DNA from 4 places in the Crenobacter cavernae genome. Region 2 is predicted to be linked to each of the others. Evidence: predicted binding sites of a transcription regulator. Region 2 holds the regulator's gene; each other region holds the start of a gene.
The links. Region 2 encodes sigma-54, which starts transcription at its own class of promoters, with help from an activator protein. Its sites were predicted from a motif close to CTGGCACGCTTCATGCTT; they were not measured.

Region 1 (4,241 bases), 210 kb from region 2:
ATCGCTGGTGCACCGGATCGAATCGGGCTGCGGCCTCGACGTCAAGCAAAGACGTCTCCTCGACCGCGCCCGGTTGCCGCAGGTCCAGCTGCAGCGTGAGTCGGGCTGCTGCGCGTCCCAATTGGGGGCGCCTGTTCTTACCCTGAAAGGTCTGTCCGAGGAAGAGGGTCGGCAGATAGCCCACCGCGATGCCCGCACGGATCTGATTGGGAAAGTCTCGCTTCCCACTGACAGGGTTCAAGGGCGTGAAGAAACATTCGAGCAACGGATTCGAAGGATCGCCCAGATTGGCGTAGACCCCGCCCATCCATTCGAGCCGATAGCACTGTTCTTGACTGGCGATTTCCTTGAACAGCGGCAACTGCGGGATGATGGCCATAAATCATCTGGGGGGTCGGAGACAGTCGCATAAATCGACCATCAGTCGCAAATAACATTCATGAGTCGCAAACAGCATTGGCTTTAACACGGAGCCGCCTCCGACCAGGGCCACCGCCGATGCGGTATGGTGTGGACTTCTGAACGGGCGGGCACGCCAGTTCAGCGACGCGCCGTGAGCCGTCAACGACTGCAGGGCCGCCGATTCGAGCGCTTCGTCTTCGGTCATCGACGGCAGGATGCCCGCCAGGCGTGCGGCCAGCATCGACTTGCCGGTGCCGGGCGGGCCGACCATCAACAGATGGTGCGCACCAGCCGCGGCGACTTCGAGCGCACGGCGCGCGCCGGCCTGGCCTTTGATGTCGGAAAGGTCCGGATAAGGACTCGCCAACTCGAACGGCAGCGGCGGCTGCACTTCGAGCGTAGCGATCCCGTTCAGATGCGCACAAACCGCTAGCAGCGAATCGGCCGGATGCACGGTCGCCCGCTCGACCCAGGCGGCTTCACACGCACTGGCCCGCGGCAGCACGAAGGCGCGGCCGGCGCGGCTCGCGTGCCAGGTCATCGCCAGCGCGCCGCGGATCGGGCGCAACTCGCCGGAGAGCGCCAGCTCGCCGGCGAATTCGTAGTCGGCGAGCTTCGCCGCAGGGATCTGGCCGCTCGCCGCGAGGATGCCGAGCGCGATCGGCAGGTCGAAACGCCCCGACTCCTTCGGCAGGTCGGCCGGCGCGAGGTTCACCGTGATCCGGCGCGCCGGGAATTCGAATCCGGCGACCTGGAGCGCGGCGCGTACCCGCTCGCGGCTTTCCTTCACCTCGGTGTCGGGCAGACCGACGATGGTGAACGAAGGCAGGCCGTTCGCCAGATGCACTTCGACCGCGACCTCGGGCGCCTGCATGCCGGACAAGGCCCGGCTCTGCACGATCGCGAGCGTCATCGGCGCAGGGTCAGGAGTGGCCCTGGCTCGCTTCGCTGCGTTCCTGCTCGGCCGCCGCTTCCGGGAACAGCGCCGCCTCCAGCTTGGCAACGCGCGCCTCGAGCAGCGTCAGCTTTTCGCGCGTACGCGCGAGCACTTCCTGCTGCACGTCGAATTCCTCGCGCGTGACCAGGTCCATGCGCGCAAAGGTCGACGACATCAGCGACTTGATATTCTTTTCCACATCCTTGGCCGGGCTCGCGGCGATGGTTTCGCTGATCTTGTTGCTGATTTCTTCGAAGAGTTTCTGGCTGAGCATGGTCGTCTCCTTGCTTGTGTCATTTCCTGTCTGCTGGAGTGTAGCAAAAAGGACAGACAGACGCCGGTTTGACTCCGCAGCGCAGCAAGGTTCCACCCATCCCTCGTCCTTTCCTTCGGTCGACGTTGGCCGAGCACTGCCCCAGCCTGGTGCGAACTCGCGCGACAATGCGACCAAATTGGTGCGTATCGCGATGCGACATGCCCTTTCGCGGTGCAAATCGGCGTCATTTTTCCGGCCGATCACGCGCCAGCGCCCTATATAGGGAGCTGGCACGCTTTCTGCATATTGCCTCTGCAAGCAATCCGGCAAACCGATCCTTGAGGGAGGAACCGCCATGAAACTGGTTAGCGCGATTATCAAGCCGTTCAAGCTGGACGAGGTCCGCGAGGCCCTGTCGGCGATCGGCGTGCAAGGCATTACCGTGACCGAGGTGAAAGGCTTCGGCCGGCAGAAGGGGCACACCGAGCTCTACCGCGGCGCGGAGTACGTGGTGGACTTTCTGCCCAAGGTCAAACTGGAGATCGCGATCGCCGAGGATCTGCTCGAGGTCGTGCTCGAGGCGATCGAGAATGCCGCGCGCACCGGCAAGATCGGCGACGGCAAGATCTTCGTGATGGACCTGGACCAAGTGATTCGCATCCGGACCGGCGAAACCGGCGCGGACGCGCTGTAAACGACAGAGGGAGACCACCATGAAATCCTTGAACCGTCTCGCCTGGCTCGCCGCCGGGCTCGCGATGCCGGCGCTGGCGCTGGCCGATGCGGCGCCGACGCTGGTCGACGCCAAGACCATCAGCGCCGGCGACACCGCCTGGATGCTGACCTCGACCGCGCTGGTGCTGTTCATGACCATCCCGGGTCTCGCGCTGTTCTACGGCGGCATGGTGCGCCGCAAGAACGTGCTGTCCACGCTGATGCAAAGTTTCGCGATCTGCGCGCTGATCACCGTGCTGTGGGCGGTGATCGGCTACAGCCTGACGTTCACGCCCGGCAATCCGTATATCGGCGGCTTCGACCGCGTGCTGCTCGACGGCCTCGTCTACCTCAAAGACGCCGCCAAGCTGACGGTGCATCCGCTGGCCGGCACGATCCCCGAGTCGGTGTTCATGATGTTCCAGATGACGTTCGCGATCATCACGCCGGCGCTGATCACCGGCGCGTTCGCCGAACGGATGAAGTTCTCGGCGATGCTGGTCTTCATGGCGGTCTGGTCGCTGCTGGTGTACGTGCCGGTCGCTCACTGGGTGTGGGCGCCGGGCGGCTGGATGTTCGATTACGGCGTGCTCGACTTCGCCGGAGGGACCGTGGTGCACATCAACGCCGGTATCGCCGGCCTGGTGGCAGCGCTGGTGCTCGGCAAACGCGTAGGCTACGGCCGCGAGGCGATGGCACCGCACAACCTGGTGCTGACGCTGATCGGCGCGTCGATGCTGTGGGTGGGCTGGTTCGGCTTCAACGCCGGTTCGGCGGTCGCCGCCGACGGCCGCGCGGGTCTGGCGATGCTGGTGACGCAGATCGCGACCGGCACCGCCGCGCTCGCGTGGATGTTCGCCGAATGGATCGCCAAGGGCAAACCGTCGGTGCTCGGCATCGCGTCCGGCGCGGTCGCAGGCCTGGTGGCAATCACTCCGGCCGCCGGCTTCGTCGACGCCCAGGGCGCGCTGGCCATCGGCCTGATCGCCGGCGTGGTGTGCTACTGGGGCGCCACCGGCCTGAAGCACATGCTGGGCTACGACGACTCGCTCGACGCCTTCGGCGTGCACGGGGTCGGCGGCATCGTCGGCGCGCTGCTGACCGGCGTGTTCGCGGTCAAGGACATCGGCGGCGTCGAAGGTTCGCTCGCGGTGCAAGCGCTCGGCGTCGGCGTGACCGTCGTCTACTGCGCGGTGGTCACCTTCGCGATCCTGAAGCTGGTCGACGTGGTGATCGGCCTGCGCGTCGACGAAGAAAAGGAACGCGAGGGTCTGGACCTGGTGCTGCACGGCGAGCGCGTCGAATAAACCTCTTGCGCGGCCCGAGATCGACGATCGAGAAGGAGGCGGGCCGTGCATCTTGTCAGCGGGGGTCTTATGATCCCCGCTTTTTTTTTTCGTCCTCGGCCAACGTTGGCCGAGCCCGGCACAAAAAAAACCGCCCGCACCAGAACGGTGCGGGCGGTTTTCACTAACGGATCGGGCGCGCTTACTTGACCACGCGCAGGTGGCCGCGCGCAGCGGGCGGCTTACCGCCGCCGTCGCCATCCGGTTTGGGATCGGTCGCCGGAGCTTCGGTCGGCGCCGGCGTGGCGTCGGCCGCGAGTTCGACCTCGAAGCCCATGCCCTCGCCGGTTTCGCGCGCGAAGATCGACAGCACGTTGCCCACCGGGACCCAGATGTCACGCGACACGCCGCCGAAACGCGCCGAGAACGACAGCCAGTCGTTGGCGATCTTCAGCCCCTGCGTGGCGTTGTAACCGATGTTGAGCACGATCTCATTGTCTTTGACGAACTCGTGCGGCACCTGGGTGCGGCCGTCGACCCAGACGACGACGTAAGGCGTGTGACCGTTGTCGGTGCACCATTCGTGCAGCGCACGGATCAGGTAGGGTTTGGTACTGCCGGCCATCGCGGGCTCCTTACTTGCGCA
Region 2 (4,241 bases):
CGCAACAGCGGCGGGCAGCGGCCTTCGAGCGTCTCCGGGCCGATGCGGTAGAGTTCGACCGCGTCGTCGGCGACCAGACCGTGGCCGCGCGAGATCAGTTCCAGCGCGAGTTCGCTCTTGCCCATCGCCGAGTCGCCCATGATCAGCACGCCGATCTCGAGCACGTCGAGGAACACGCCGTGCAGCACCGTCGACGTCGCCAGCGCGCGCGCCAGATAGATGCGCAGCACGTCCATCAGGTAGGGGCTCTCGAGCCGCGAACTCATCAAGGGGACGTTGTGCGTGTGGCAGTAGTCGCGCAGCAGCTTGGGGACCGCCTGGTTGTTGGCGACGATGACGACCGCCATCGGCTTGTGGAACAGCTGGTCGAGCGCGGTGCGCGCGGCGGCGTTCTCCAGTTTCTCCAGGTAGTCGACCTCGGCCACACCGAGCACCTGCACCGCGTTCGGGTGGATGAAGTTCAGGTGGCCGACGAGGGCGAGGGTCGGGCGCTGGTCGTCGTTGCGGATCATCGTATCCGACCCGCCGGTGCCGGCGACCCAGGTCAGAAACAGTTTCTGATGGTTGTCCTGGTAGAGCTGGCGAACGGAGACGCTAGGCATGGCCGGACCATTCGGTGAGCAGGCGGTAGAGGGTGTCGCGGTCGGGCGCGGCGATCAGCGCCTCGCGCAGCGCGCGGCTGGAGAAGCGTTGTGCGAGTTCAGACAAGACCTGCAGGTGCAGGTCGGTCGCCTCTTCGGGCACGAGGAGCACGAACAGGCTCTGTACCGGCTTGCCGTCGGGCGCGTCGAAGGGGATCGGGTTCTTCAGGCGGATGAACACGCCGACCGCCTCCTTCAGCCCCTTGGCGCGTCCGTGCGGAATCGCCACGCCTTGGCCGAGGCCGGTCGAACCGAGTTTTTCCCGGGCGAACAGGCAGTCGAACACTTCGCTTCTGGCGATGGCGTGGGTGTTCTCGACAAGGAGCCCCACCTGTTCGAATACGCGTTTTTTGCTGCCGACGTCCAGGTCGATCAGGACATGGTCGGGCGCGAGGATTTTGCCGATCAGGCTCATACTGTGCGTTTGCTTACAGAAAAAACCCGGCCATTCTACGCTCAAGCGTAGTCTTGGCAAAAGGCCGTCAATGAAAAACGGGAACCCGCAGGTTCCCGTTTCGACAATCACGCCACTCAGGCGTTCGCCTGTTCTGTCGGCGCTTCCGGTGCTGGTGCCGGGGTCGGCGCGCGGCGCTCGTTGCGTTTTTCCTTGTGTTTCAGGACCTGGCGGTCGAGTTTGTCGATCAGCGCATCGACGGCTGCATACATGTCGGCTTCGGTGGCCTCCACGTGGATATCCTTGCCGGAGAGGTGAACGTTCACCTCCGCCTTCTGCACAAGCTTGTCGACCGATAGCGTCACGGCGACGTCGATCACGTCGTCGACGTGGCGGGTCACGCGTTCGAGTTTGCTTTCGATGTAGTCGCGCATCGGCGGAGTAACTTCGAGATGAAGACCGGTGATCTTGAGGTTCATACCCTAACTCCTTAGGTGACAAACGCCTGGGCCCGGCGGCCCGGCGGTTTTCTTGTGTGGCTCCATCGCGGGGCGACGGAACCCCTCAAAGAACAGGTGGGGTAGCAATCGGCGTTTTAAAGAGCCTTTTTCAAAGCGTCTTGCGCTGGGCGACCGCCGCGATCTGCATCGCCTCGCGGTACTTGGCCACGGTGCGACGCGCGACCTGGATGCCTTGTTTTGTCAGGAGGTCGACCAGCTTGCTGTCGGAGAGCGGTGCTTGACGGTCTTCGGCGTCGATCAGCTGCTTGATCAGCGCCTTGATCGCGGTCGCGGAACACTCGCCGCCGCTGTCGGTTTCCAACGCACTGCCGAAGAAATATTTGAGTTCGAAGAGCCCGCGCGCGCAGAGGAGGTATTTCTGCGTGGTCACCCGGGAGATGGTGGATTCGTGCAGGCCCAGTTCTTCGGCAATGTCGCGCAGTATCAACGGACGCATTGCCACTTCACCATGTTCAAAGAACGCTTGCTGCCTGTTGGCGATAGATTCCGACACTTTCAGGATGGTGTCAAACCGTTGCTGGATGTTTTTGACGAACCACTTGGCTTCCTGCAGGCGCGGCGCGAGTTCGCCGCTTTCGCCGCGCGCCTCGGACACCAATTTGGCGTAGCCGGGGTTGACGCGCAGCCGCGGCACGGCGCCCGGGTTGAGCTCGGCCTGCCAGCGTCCCTTGCGCTTGACCACCAGCACGTCGGGCACGATGTAGTGCGTCTCGTCGCGACCGAAGTTGGCCGCCGGATGCGGGGTGAGGCTGGCGATCAGCTGCTGCGCGAGTCTCAGTTCGGCGTCGTCGACCGAGAGCAGTTTCTTCAGCTTGCCGTAGTCGCGTTGGCCGAGCAGCGTCAGGTGCTTCTCGACGATGGTGCGTGCGCTCGCAAGCCCCGGCGTGACGCGGGGCAGGCTGGCCAGCTGTAGCAGCAGGCAGCCGGTCAGGTCGAAGGCGCCGACGCCGGCCGGGTCGAAGCCCTGCAGCAGTTCGAGACCGTCCTCGAGCTCTTCGAGCGTCAGTTCGAGTTCGGCCGGCAGTTCGGCGAGCACCGCTTCGAGCGGCTGCGGCATGAAACCGTCGTCGTCGAGCTCTTCGATCAACAGGCTGACGACGCCGTGTTCGCGCGTCGACATCGCGATTTCGCCGAGCTGGGCGATCAGGTGTTCGCGCAGCGACACCGGGCAGGCGACGTTGGCGAGCGGGTCGTAGTCGTCGTTGTCGCCGCGCGCGGCGCCGCGTCCCCAGTCGGACAGCTCGCCCGGCAACGTGTCGGCGCCGTCGGCCGAGCCGTTGTCGGCGGCGGGCTCGGCCAACCTTTCCTCGCCGGACGCTTCGCTCGGGCCGTCGTCCATCCGTTCGATCAGCGGGTTGTCGAGCAACACCCGTTCGACCTCGGATTGCAGGTCGAGCGTCGACAGCTGCAACAGCTTGATCGACTGCTGCAGCTGCGGGGTGAGGGTGAGATGTTGCGAGACCTTGAGCTGGAGGCTCTGCTTCATGGCGTGGCCATTACAGGTGGAAGTGCTCGCCGAGATAGACTTCGCGAACCTTCTCGTCGTTGACGAGCGTGTCCGGTTCGCCCGAGGCGAGCACAGCGCCTTCACTGATGATATAGGCGCGATCGCAGATGCGCAGCGTTTCGCGCACGTTGTGGTCGGTGATCAGGACGCCGATGCCGCGCTCGCGCAGGAAGGCGATGATCTTCTGGATGTCGATCACCGCGATCGGGTCGACGCCGGCGAACGGTTCGTCGAGCAGGATGAAGCGCGGCCGCGTGGCGAGCACGCGCGCGATCTCGACGCGGCGTCGTTCGCCGCCGGACAGCGCCAGCGCGTTGGTGTCGCGAAGGTGGGCGATGTTGAGGTCGTCGAGCAGGAGTTCGAGCTCCTTATCGAGGTTCTCGCCCTTCAGGCCGCCGATCTCGAGCACGGCGCGGATGTTTTCCTCGACCGTCATCCTGCGGAAGATCGACGCTTCCTGCGGCAGGTAGCCGAGCCCCATGCGTGCGCGCTTGTGGATCGGCAGGCGGGTGATGACAGTGCCGTCCAGTTCGATCTCGCCACCGTCGGCCGCGACGAGGCCGACGATCATGTAGAAGCTGGTCGTCTTGCCGGCGCCGTTCGGCCCCAAGAGGCCGACGACCTCGCCGCTGGCGATGTCGAGCGACACGTCGCGCACGACGGCGCGCTTCTTGAAGCGTTTCTGCAGGTGGCGGACGGTGAGCTGGCTCTGCGTCATTTCTGGCCTTCGTCCTTCGGTTGCAGGATCACGGTGACGCGACCCTTGTTCGGGCCCTGCACGCTGCCGCCGCTGACCTGGTAGACCTCGGTCTCGGTGTTGTAGGTGATGACTCCGCCGGTGACGACGTCGGCGCCGCGCTTGACGCGCGCATTGCCGGTGAGCACGACCTGGTTGCTGGCGCTGGTGTAGTCGACGCGCGAACCCTGGCCTTCGACGTACTCGGGGCGGGCTTCGAGTTTCTGGCGGAAGGTGGCCGGGCGGCCTATGCCCTGCAGCGTCTGGCGGCCCTGCGCGTCGCGGGTGACGGTCAGCTGGTCGGCGGTCGCCTTGAGCGTGCCCTGGATCACGATCACGTTGCCCTGCCAGACGGTGACGCCCTTGAGCTGGTCGAGCGTGCCGGCGTCGGCGCTGATCTCGATCGGCTTCTTCTGGTCGGCCTTTTCCGCCCAGGCCGGCA
Region 3 (4,241 bases), 1.4 Mb from region 2:
TAGGCCTTCAGCCAGTCCTCGAGCCACAGCACGGTCTCCAGATCCAGATGGTTGGTCGGCTCGTCGAGCAGCAAGAGGTCGGAGCGACACATCAGCGCCTGCGCGAGGTTGAGCCGCATCCGCCAGCCGCCGGAGAAGCTCGCGACCGGGCGGCGGATCGCGTCGGGCGCGAAGCCCAGGCCCGACAGCAGTTTGGCTGCGCGCGCCTCGGCCGAGTAGGCGTCGATGTGCGCAAGGTCGGCATGCAGGTGGCCGATCGCCTCGCCGTCGTGGCGCGCTTCGGCCTCGGCCAAGCTTTGCTGCAGATCGCGCAGTTCGGCGTCGCCGTCGAGCACGTAGTCGAGCGCGGGCGTGTCGAGCGCAGGCGTTTCCTGCGCGACGTGAGCCTGCGTCCAATGCGCGGGGACGACGAGGTCGCCGCCGTCGGCGATCAGTTCACCGCGCAACAGCGCGAACAGGCTCGACTTGCCGGCGCCGTTGGCGCCGACCAGGCCGGTGTTCTGCCCGGGCAGGAAGTTCGCGGTCGCGCCGGACAACAGTTCTTTGGTGCCGCGGCGCAGGGTGAGGTTTTTCAGCTGGATCATGAGTCAGGGTCGCCGGCCCGGTTGCCCGTGCCGGCGTGAAGGGGGTTAAGCGGTCGGCAGCGCCGACAGGTCCCAGCGCGGCTTGATGGTGAAGGCGCCGGGCGCGTGCGCGTGTTTCAGGCGCATCGCGCCGGCGAAGGCGATCATCGCGCCGTTGTCGGTGCACAGCGCCAAGGGCGGGTAGAACACCTCGAGTTTGCGGCGTGCTGCGGCGTCGTCGAGCGCGGCGCGTAGCTGCTTGTTGGCGCCGACGCCGCCGGCGACCACCAACCGCTTCATGCCGGTCTGTTTCAAGGCTTTCAGCGATTTTTTCACCAGCACCTCGACGATCGCCTCCTGGAACGCGTGGCAGATGTCGCAGCGCAGCGGCTCGGTCAGCTCGCCGTGCTCGGCTTCGACCTGGCGCACCAGCGTCAATACCGCGGTCTTGAGCCCGGAGAAGCTCATGTCGAGGTCGGGCGAATGCAGCATCGGGCGCGGCAGCGTGAAGCGGTGCGGCGTGCCTTGCTCGGCCAACCTCGACAGCGTCGGGCCGCCCGGATAGTCGAGGCCGAGCAGCTTGGCGGTCTTGTCGAACGCCTCGCCGGCGGCGTCGTCGAGCGTCTCGCCGAGCACCTGGTAGTCGCCGATGCCCTTGACCGCCATCAGCTGCGTGTGGCCGCCCGAGACGAGCAGCGCGACGAAGGGAAAGTCGGGACGCGGCTCGGATAGCAAGGGCGACAACAGATGGCCTTCGAGGTGGTGGATGCCGACGACCGGGATGTTGAGACCGAAGGCGAGCGCGTTGGCGAAGCTGGCGCCGACCATCAGCGCGCCGCCGAGGCCCGGCCCTTGCGTGTAGGCGATCGCCGAGACCTCGGCCAAGGTCTTGCCGGCGTCTTTCAGGCACGCTTCGGTCAGCGGCAGTACGCGGCGGATATGGTCGCGGCTGGCGAGTTCGGGCACCACACCGCCGTACTCGGCGTGCATCGCCATCTGCGTGTGCAGATGGTGGGCGAGCAAGCCCTGGTCGAGGTCGTAGAGCGCGACCCCGGTTTCGTCGCAGGACGATTCGATTCCGAGTACCAACATGGCGTGTTTCTATGAGGCGAAACCGCCATTTTACCGGTGATTCTTTATGACCCCAACCGGCGATGGTAGGCTTGTCGTTTTTGCCGGATCAGGAGGAGGACAGATGAAAGCACGACTCAAGTGGGTGGAGGGTGTCTGCTTCATGGGCGAGACCGGCAGCGGCCACGCCGTCGTGATGGACGGCGCGCCCGAGGGCGGCGGCCGCAACCTCGGTCCGCGTCCGATGGAGCTGGTGCTGCTCGGCACCGCCGGCTGCACCAGTTACGACGTGATCACCATCCTGAAGAAGGCGCGCCAGGACGTGCGCGACTGCTGGGTCGAGCTCGACTCGGAGCGCGCGAGCGAAGACCCGAAGGTGTTCACCAAGATCCACTTCCACTTCATCGTCGTCGGCCACGGCGTGAAGCCGGAGTTGGTCGAGCGCGCGATCAAGCTGTCGGCCGAGAAGTACTGCTCGGCGTCGATCATGCTCGCCAAGACCGCCGAGATCACGCACGACTTCGAGATCCGCGAAGCGGATTGATTGCCGCATCGTTGCCGCCGCCAAGAACGCCACCGTCCGGTGGCGTTTTTCATGGCCGCGCTGGCAAAACTTGCCGCTCGCGTTTGCCGGCTGCGGCAAGCCGGTGCCGTCGCCGTTTTCCGCGCAAGGGCTTTCGGATCAACGCATCAATTGCAAACAAACGTTAATGCAGGCTCGGCCAACGTTGGCCGAGCCTGGCACGGAACATGCTTATGTTTTGCGTCCCCGGGAGATTCCATGCTCGACAAGATCGCCAAACACTTCGACTTCCAGCAGCGCGCGCTTGACTTGCGCGCCTACCGCGCCGAGGTGATCGCCAGCAACATCGCCAACGCCGATACGCCTTACTACAAGGCGATGGATTTCGACTTTGGCGCGGCGATGAAGTCGGCCGAAGACGGCCAGGGCAAGCTGGCGCTCGCCGCGACCGCTGCACGCCACCTGGCGGGCAGCGCGGGTGCAGGCTCCACGACGAATGGCGCCGACCTGCAATACCGCGGCGCGGTGCAGCCCAGCCTGGACGGCAACACGGTCGACATGGACGTCGAGCGCGGCGCCTTCGCCGACAACGCGATGAAGTACCAGTCGACGCTGACCTTCCTCAACCGCCGCATCTCCAGCCTGAACGACGCCATCAAGGGAGGCCAGTAAGCATGTCCTTGTCCAATGTGTTCGGCATCGCCGGCTCGGCGCTGACCGCCCAGTCGCAGCGCCTCAACCTGGTGGCGAGCAATATCGCCAACGCCGAGAGCGCGACGAGCTCGACCGGCGAGCCGTACCGCGGCCGCCACGTGGTGTTCACCGCGATCCCGGTGTCGGCCAGCCAGCCGCAGGTCGCCGGCGTGCGCGTGACCTCGGTCGTCGAGGACAAGACGCCGTTCAAGCTCAAGTTCGACCCGGCCAACCCGCTCGCCGATGAGCGCGGCTACGTGAAGCTGCCCAACGTGAACCCGGTGGAGGAAATGGCCGACATGATCTCGGCCGCGCGCTCCTACCAGACCAACGTCGAAATGATGAATACCGCCAAGTCCCTGCTGCAGAAGACGCTGCAGCTCGGCCAGTAATCGCGAGCGAGGTACAAATGGCCACCATCGACCAGAGCATCCTGAACAAGATCAACGGCACCACCGGCACGAGTGGTAGCGGGACCACGAAAGACGTCAGCAGCGCCGATGCGATCCAGAACCGTTTCCTGAAACTGTTCACCACGCAGCTGCAGGCGCAGGACCCGCTGAACCCGATGGACAACTCGCAGATGACCGCACAGATGTCGCAGATCAGCACCGTCACCGGCCTCGAGAAGCTGAACCAGGCGATGTCGGGCCTGACCCAGGCGCAGATGGCGTCGCAGTCGCTGAACGCCGCCGCGCTGATCGGCCGCAACGTGCTGGTCGGCGACAGCGGGCTGAACCTCAAGGACGGCTCGGCCCGCGGCGCGGTCGGCCTCAGCCAGAATGCCGACCAGCTGAAGATCGACGTCAAGGACAGCAGGGGCAACGTGGTCGACAGCTTCTCGATCGAGCAGCCCAAGAACGGCCTGACCTATTTCGGCTGGGACGGCAAGAACGTGACCGGCGAACAGCTGGCCGACGGCGAATACTCGTTCGCGGTCACCGCGACCCAGGGCGGCAAGCAGATCGACGCGACCGCGCTGTCCTATCAGCAGGTCAAGAGCGTCGGCATCGACGGCCTCACGCCTAACCTGTCGCTCGGCAACGGCAAGCGGGTGACGCTGGATACCGTGGTCGAAGTGGCGGCGTAAGCCCCCGTAAAACAAAATCAGGAGCGGAACATGGGTTTTCAGCAGGGTTTGAGCGGTCTGTCCGCCGCCTCGAAGCAACTCGACGTGATCGGCAACAACGTATCCAACGCCAATACCATCGGCTTCAAGGGCTCGCGCGCCGAGTTCTCCGACATCTACGCGAGCAGCCTGTACGGCGTCGCCAACGCGCAGACCGGTATCGGCGCCAAGACGGTGGGCGTGTCGCAGCAGTTCACCCAGGGCAACCTCACCAACACCAGCAATCCGATGGACCTGGCGATCGCCGGTAACGGTTTCTTCC
Region 4 (4,241 bases), 380 kb from region 2:
ACACGGTCGCGAAGAAACGGCGCAAGGAAGAACGCACCGGCAGGCCGATCGCCGGCGCCGGAGAAAACCCCAGCAACAGCGTCACACCCAGCAGGAAGGGCAGATACCACAACGGATACTCGAACAGGCTGTGGATCGTACTGATCATCAGCATCGCGAGGACGAACAGGCTGTTAGCGTTCGCCGCCCGCCGGGCAAACAAGGGCCATGCCGCCCACAAGCCACCACCGACGACGATAATGGTGCCGGCGACACCCGTCTCGGCCAGCAATTGCATGAAGATATTGTGCGTATGCGTGAACAGCGCATTCTCCGGCATGCGACCAAAGAGGCCGAGTGCCTCGAGGCGCACGCTCTCGTAGGCATACCCCCCCCAGCCGACGCCGGCCAGCGGATGGTCGAGAAAGACTCGCCAAGCCTTCGCCCATTCGACACGGCGGCGCGCGCCGAAGCCGGCGTCCATCATGCGCTCGGAACCGCTGGCCGCATGAACCGGCAAACCGAGCCAGCGCAGGAAAGCGTTGATCTCCTGGCTCCACAACAGGCAGACCGCCAGGCACAGCAGCGCGATCCCTGCCGCCTTGCCGAACCGCCTCAAAGCGCCGTCGTCGGCGCGCCGCAGCCAGATCAGCGTCAGTACGCCGAGACCGAGGCCGTAGCCGAGCACCAAGCGCGAAGCGGACCAGCCCATCAGCAAGGCCAGCGCCAGCGCGACCGGGACGAACAGACCGATGCGCAGCCGGCCGACGCTGTGCAGATAGCAGGCCGACACCAGCCCCCAGCCGAGGTAGTGACCGAGCTGGTTGCGCTGACCGATGTTGCCGAGCACCGTGGTCGGCGCGTTCATGTCGAACAGCAACCAGCCCTGCGCCAGCGGCGCGAGGCCGAGCGCTTGGGCGAAGCCGATCGCCGCCTGCAGCAAGGCGCCGAGTAGCACGACGGCGGCAAAAGTTGTCAGCACGGCGTCGCGACCCAGACGCGCGATAGCCTGCTGCTGGAGCGACGCGGCGAGCATTAGAAGCAGCAGCACGGTGGCGGCCTGCAGCGCCACGCCCGGATAGGCGGGCATCACGCTCAACGAAGGCAGCACCAAGCCCACGGCCAACGCGGCCAGTCCGAGCTGGACCCGGTGCAGCCGCGCCGACGGCGAAACGGATGGCAGCCAGGCAGCGAACAACGCGGCGAGCGCGATCAAGGCGGCGGCGGCGACGTCGCTGCACCAGTCGGGCAATGGCGCGTAGCGCAAAGGGCTGAGGAACGCAAAGGAAAGAGGTGCCAGCAACATGGCACCCAGCATATGTGGGGCGAACCGGAAACGCATGGATTAACCCATGAAAAACGGGCGGTTACCCGCCCGTTCGAGAAGGATGACGACTCGGAAATTAGCCGCGGCAGTTGGCCGGCAAATATTTCACATTGATACCAGACGAGGCCGCTACAGCGCACCTCCACTCGACCCCAGTAGAAGACAGGGTAGGCGTCAGAGCAAATTGGTTTGCACCACTCGCAACCTCGCCACCGACATTCGCCGCATTCAGCACTACAGTAATCACCCCACTAGTCCCAACAGTAAGGCTGGTAACGTATTTTGAAGTGGTCGACGTAACTCCTGCCGACGCATTGCTGACCGGCAACACGTTATTAGTCAACGCAAATTCAGAAACGGCCGTTTTGGCCGCTGCTGCAGCTTGCATACCTTCACTTACTTTGGCTCGTACCGTGTAATCCTGGTACGCCGGAATCGCGATCGCGGCCAAAATACCGATGATCGCGACGACGATCATCAGTTCGATCAAGGTAAAGCCCTGTTGTGCCTTCTTCATTTCCACTCCTCGTTATAGGTATGCATTAAAAATGCAGGGGTAATTTATCACAAACTCATTCATTCCCGGCAACTGGAAGGCATAAGCCGTCGCAAAGTGGACTCTCCGCCGCAGCGCCAGCGGTAGGAACCGCTCGCGTCCTCTTCGGAGGCGAGCCAGACTTGGGCGTTGTCCTGCACCTTGTCGTTCAACGTGATCCGGATCACGCCGACCGAACCCGATGCCGCCAGGGTCAACGCCTTCACGGCTTCGCCCCAGTAAGCCTCCGGTTCCTGCAGTCCCGCCGACGCGTTGCTGGTCGGCCAAGCCCCCTTCGACGCGTGATACTCCTCGGCCGACGTTTTCACGCTGCCGGCGAAGCCCATCGCCTCGGCCAGATAAGCGCGCTTGGTGTAGTCCTGATACGCGGTTATCGCCATCGCTGCGAGGATGCCGACAATCGCGATCACGATCATCAGCTCTATCAGCGTGAAACCTTGTTCACGGTCTTTCATGGCATAACCTCTTGTGCGCGGATATGACAAAGCATGGATCGTGCCAGCCGCTTTTCCTGAAGATTTTCCCGTTTCACGCCGCAAATTACGGCGTCATTGGTCACGAACTGACAATTTGCGTCAGTCCCGTCACGTAAACGGCGGCTATGTTAGCATCGCGCATCATTTAAATTCCTGCTTTGACGAGGCGAACGTGAGCGAATCCAGCGACTGGCTCGAACGCAGCCGACGCGCGGTATGGCACCCGTGCACCCAGATGAAACGCCACGAGCGGCTGCCGCTGATCCCGATCGCGCGCGGCGACGGCGCGTGGCTGATCGATTTCGACGGCAAGCGCTACCTCGACGCGGTCAGCTCGTGGTGGGTGAACCTGTTCGGCCACGGCCATCCGGCGATCAAGGACGCGATCAAGGCGCAGCTCGACACGCTCGAGCACGTGATGCTGGCCGGTTTCACCCACGCGCCGGTGGTAGAACTATCGGAGCGGCTCGCCGCGCTGTCCGGCCTCGGCCACGCGTTCTACGGCTCGGACGGCTCGAGCGCGACCGAGATCGCGCTGAAGATGAGCTTCCACTACTGGAAGAACCTCGGCCAGGCGCAAAAGTGCCGCTTCGTCAGCCTGGAGAACGGCTACCACGGCGAGACGGTAGGCGCGCTGGCTGTGACCGACGTGCCGCTGTTTTCGGCGACCTACGCCGAACTTACGCACAAGGGCCTGCGCGTGCCGACGCCCGACGCGCGCCTCGCCTTGCCCGGCGAGAGCGCCGCCGACGTCGCTGCGCGCGCCGCGACCGCGCTCGAGAACGTGCTGGCCAAGCGTCACGGCGAGATCGCCGCGCTGATCCTCGAGCCGCTGGTGCAGGGCGCCGCCGGGATGGCGATGTACCACCCCGACTATCTGAAGCGCGCGCGCACCGCGTGCGAGCGCTACGGCGTGCACCTGATCGCCGACGAGATCGCGGTCGGCTTCGGCCGCACCGGTACGCTGTTCGCGTGCGAGCAGGCCGGCATCCGTCCCGACTTCCTGTGCCTGTCGAAAGGCATCACCGGCGGATTTTTGCCGCTGTCGTGCGTATTGACGACCGATTCGGTATACGATGCATTTTATGACGATGACGTCGCGCGCGGCTTCCTGCATTCGCACAGCTATACCGGCAACCCGCTCGCGTGCAGCGCGGCGCTCGCGGTGCTCGACCTGTTCGAGCGCGAAGACGTGCTGTCCGCCAACCGCGACAAGGCCGAGCGCTTCAGCAAGCTGATGGCGCCGTTGGCCGAGCATGAAGCGGTGCGACATTTTCGCCACACCGGCATGATCTGGGCGTTCGACGTTACGACGTCGCGCGCCGACTTCTCGCAGGCCTTCTTCTCGGCGATGCTGGAAAAATCGTGCCTGACGCGACCGATCGGCCAATCGGTCTACTTCATGCCGCCTTACGTGGTCGACGACGAGCAGATGGCGCAACTCGTCGATGCGACCCTCGAAACGCTGTCGACGCTGCGCCTGGCCGGCGACGACGAAGCCGCCGAGGCGGCCCTGCCCTGACGATGTGAAAGCATGGAAGCGATCCTGGTTGATACCGACCCGGGCAGCGTGGCCGATTGGCTGGCCCGCCTGCCCTACGCCCAACCCAAACTGGCGGCCAAGCTGCTCGCCGAGACGGTGCACGCGCTCAACCGCGCCGAAGCGAAGCCTGCGCTGCGCCAGAAGCTGATGCGGCTGTACGCCGAGGCGGCCGACAAGCTGATGCACGCCGCCGAGAATGCGCTGGCGCTCGAGGAACTGACGCTGTCGCAGGACGCGCAGATCATCGCGTCGCGCACCCAGCGCGCGTTGGCCGAGGTCCATCGCGGCACGCTGCTCTGCCTGTCCGAACAATTGCAGAAGAAGGGGTGGTTCGAGCGCGACCAGCCCAAGGTCGAACTC

Region 1: a site for sigma-54 is predicted at 1,883-1,900, ahead of glnK (P-II family nitrogen regulator). Genes of this name have one in related genera too.
Region 3: a site for sigma-54 is predicted at 2,373-2,390, ahead of flgB (flagellar basal body rod protein FlgB). Genes of this name have one in related genera too.
Region 4: a site for sigma-54 is predicted at 2,347-2,364, ahead of DWG20_RS03670 (pilin). Genes of this name have one in related genera too.

What each region holds. Positions count from the first base shown of each region.
Region 1 is NZ_CP031337.1:569,518-573,758, forward strand. Features, by position in the region: gene DWG20_RS02680 (hypothetical protein) at 1-379, opposite strand, end outside; partial or broken gene DWG20_RS02685 (YifB family Mg chelatase-like AAA ATPase) at 458-1,315, opposite strand; gene DWG20_RS02690 (accessory factor UbiK family protein) at 1,326-1,613, opposite strand; gene glnK (P-II family nitrogen regulator) at 1,951-2,289, shown strand; gene DWG20_RS02700 (ammonium transporter) at 2,318-3,616, shown strand; gene DWG20_RS02705 (ClpXP protease specificity-enhancing factor) at 3,798-4,220, opposite strand; gene DWG20_RS02710 (glutathione S-transferase N-terminal domain-containing protein) at 4,231-4,241, opposite strand, start outside.
Region 2 is NZ_CP031337.1:361,374-365,614, reverse strand. Features, by position in the region: gene hprK (HPr(Ser) kinase/phosphatase) at 1-602, opposite strand, end outside; gene ptsN (PTS IIA-like nitrogen regulatory protein PtsN) at 595-1,056, opposite strand; gene hpf (ribosome hibernation-promoting factor, HPF/YfiA family) at 1,173-1,514, opposite strand; gene DWG20_RS01640 (RNA polymerase factor sigma-54) at 1,645-3,042, opposite strand; gene lptB (LPS export ABC transporter ATP-binding protein) at 3,053-3,781, opposite strand; gene lptA (lipopolysaccharide transport periplasmic protein LptA) at 3,778-4,241, opposite strand, start outside.
Region 3 is NZ_CP031337.1:2,188,157-2,192,397, forward strand. Features, by position in the region: gene abc-f (ribosomal protection-like ABC-F family protein) at 1-584, opposite strand, end outside; gene tsaD (tRNA (adenosine(37)-N6)-threonylcarbamoyltransferase complex transferase subunit TsaD) at 630-1,655, opposite strand; gene DWG20_RS10630 (OsmC family protein) at 1,759-2,178, shown strand; gene flgB (flagellar basal body rod protein FlgB) at 2,416-2,829, shown strand; gene flgC (flagellar basal body rod protein FlgC) at 2,832-3,242, shown strand; gene DWG20_RS10645 (flagellar hook assembly protein FlgD) at 3,260-3,940, shown strand; gene flgE (flagellar hook protein FlgE) at 3,971-4,241, shown strand, end outside.
Region 4 is NZ_CP031337.1:742,404-746,644, forward strand. Features, by position in the region: gene DWG20_RS03660 (PglL family O-oligosaccharyltransferase) at 1-1,285, opposite strand, end outside; gene DWG20_RS16535 (pilin) at 1,383-1,823, opposite strand; gene DWG20_RS03670 (pilin) at 1,883-2,317, opposite strand; gene bioA (adenosylmethionine--8-amino-7-oxononanoate transaminase) at 2,511-3,860, shown strand; gene DWG20_RS03680 (hypothetical protein) at 3,873-4,241, shown strand, end outside.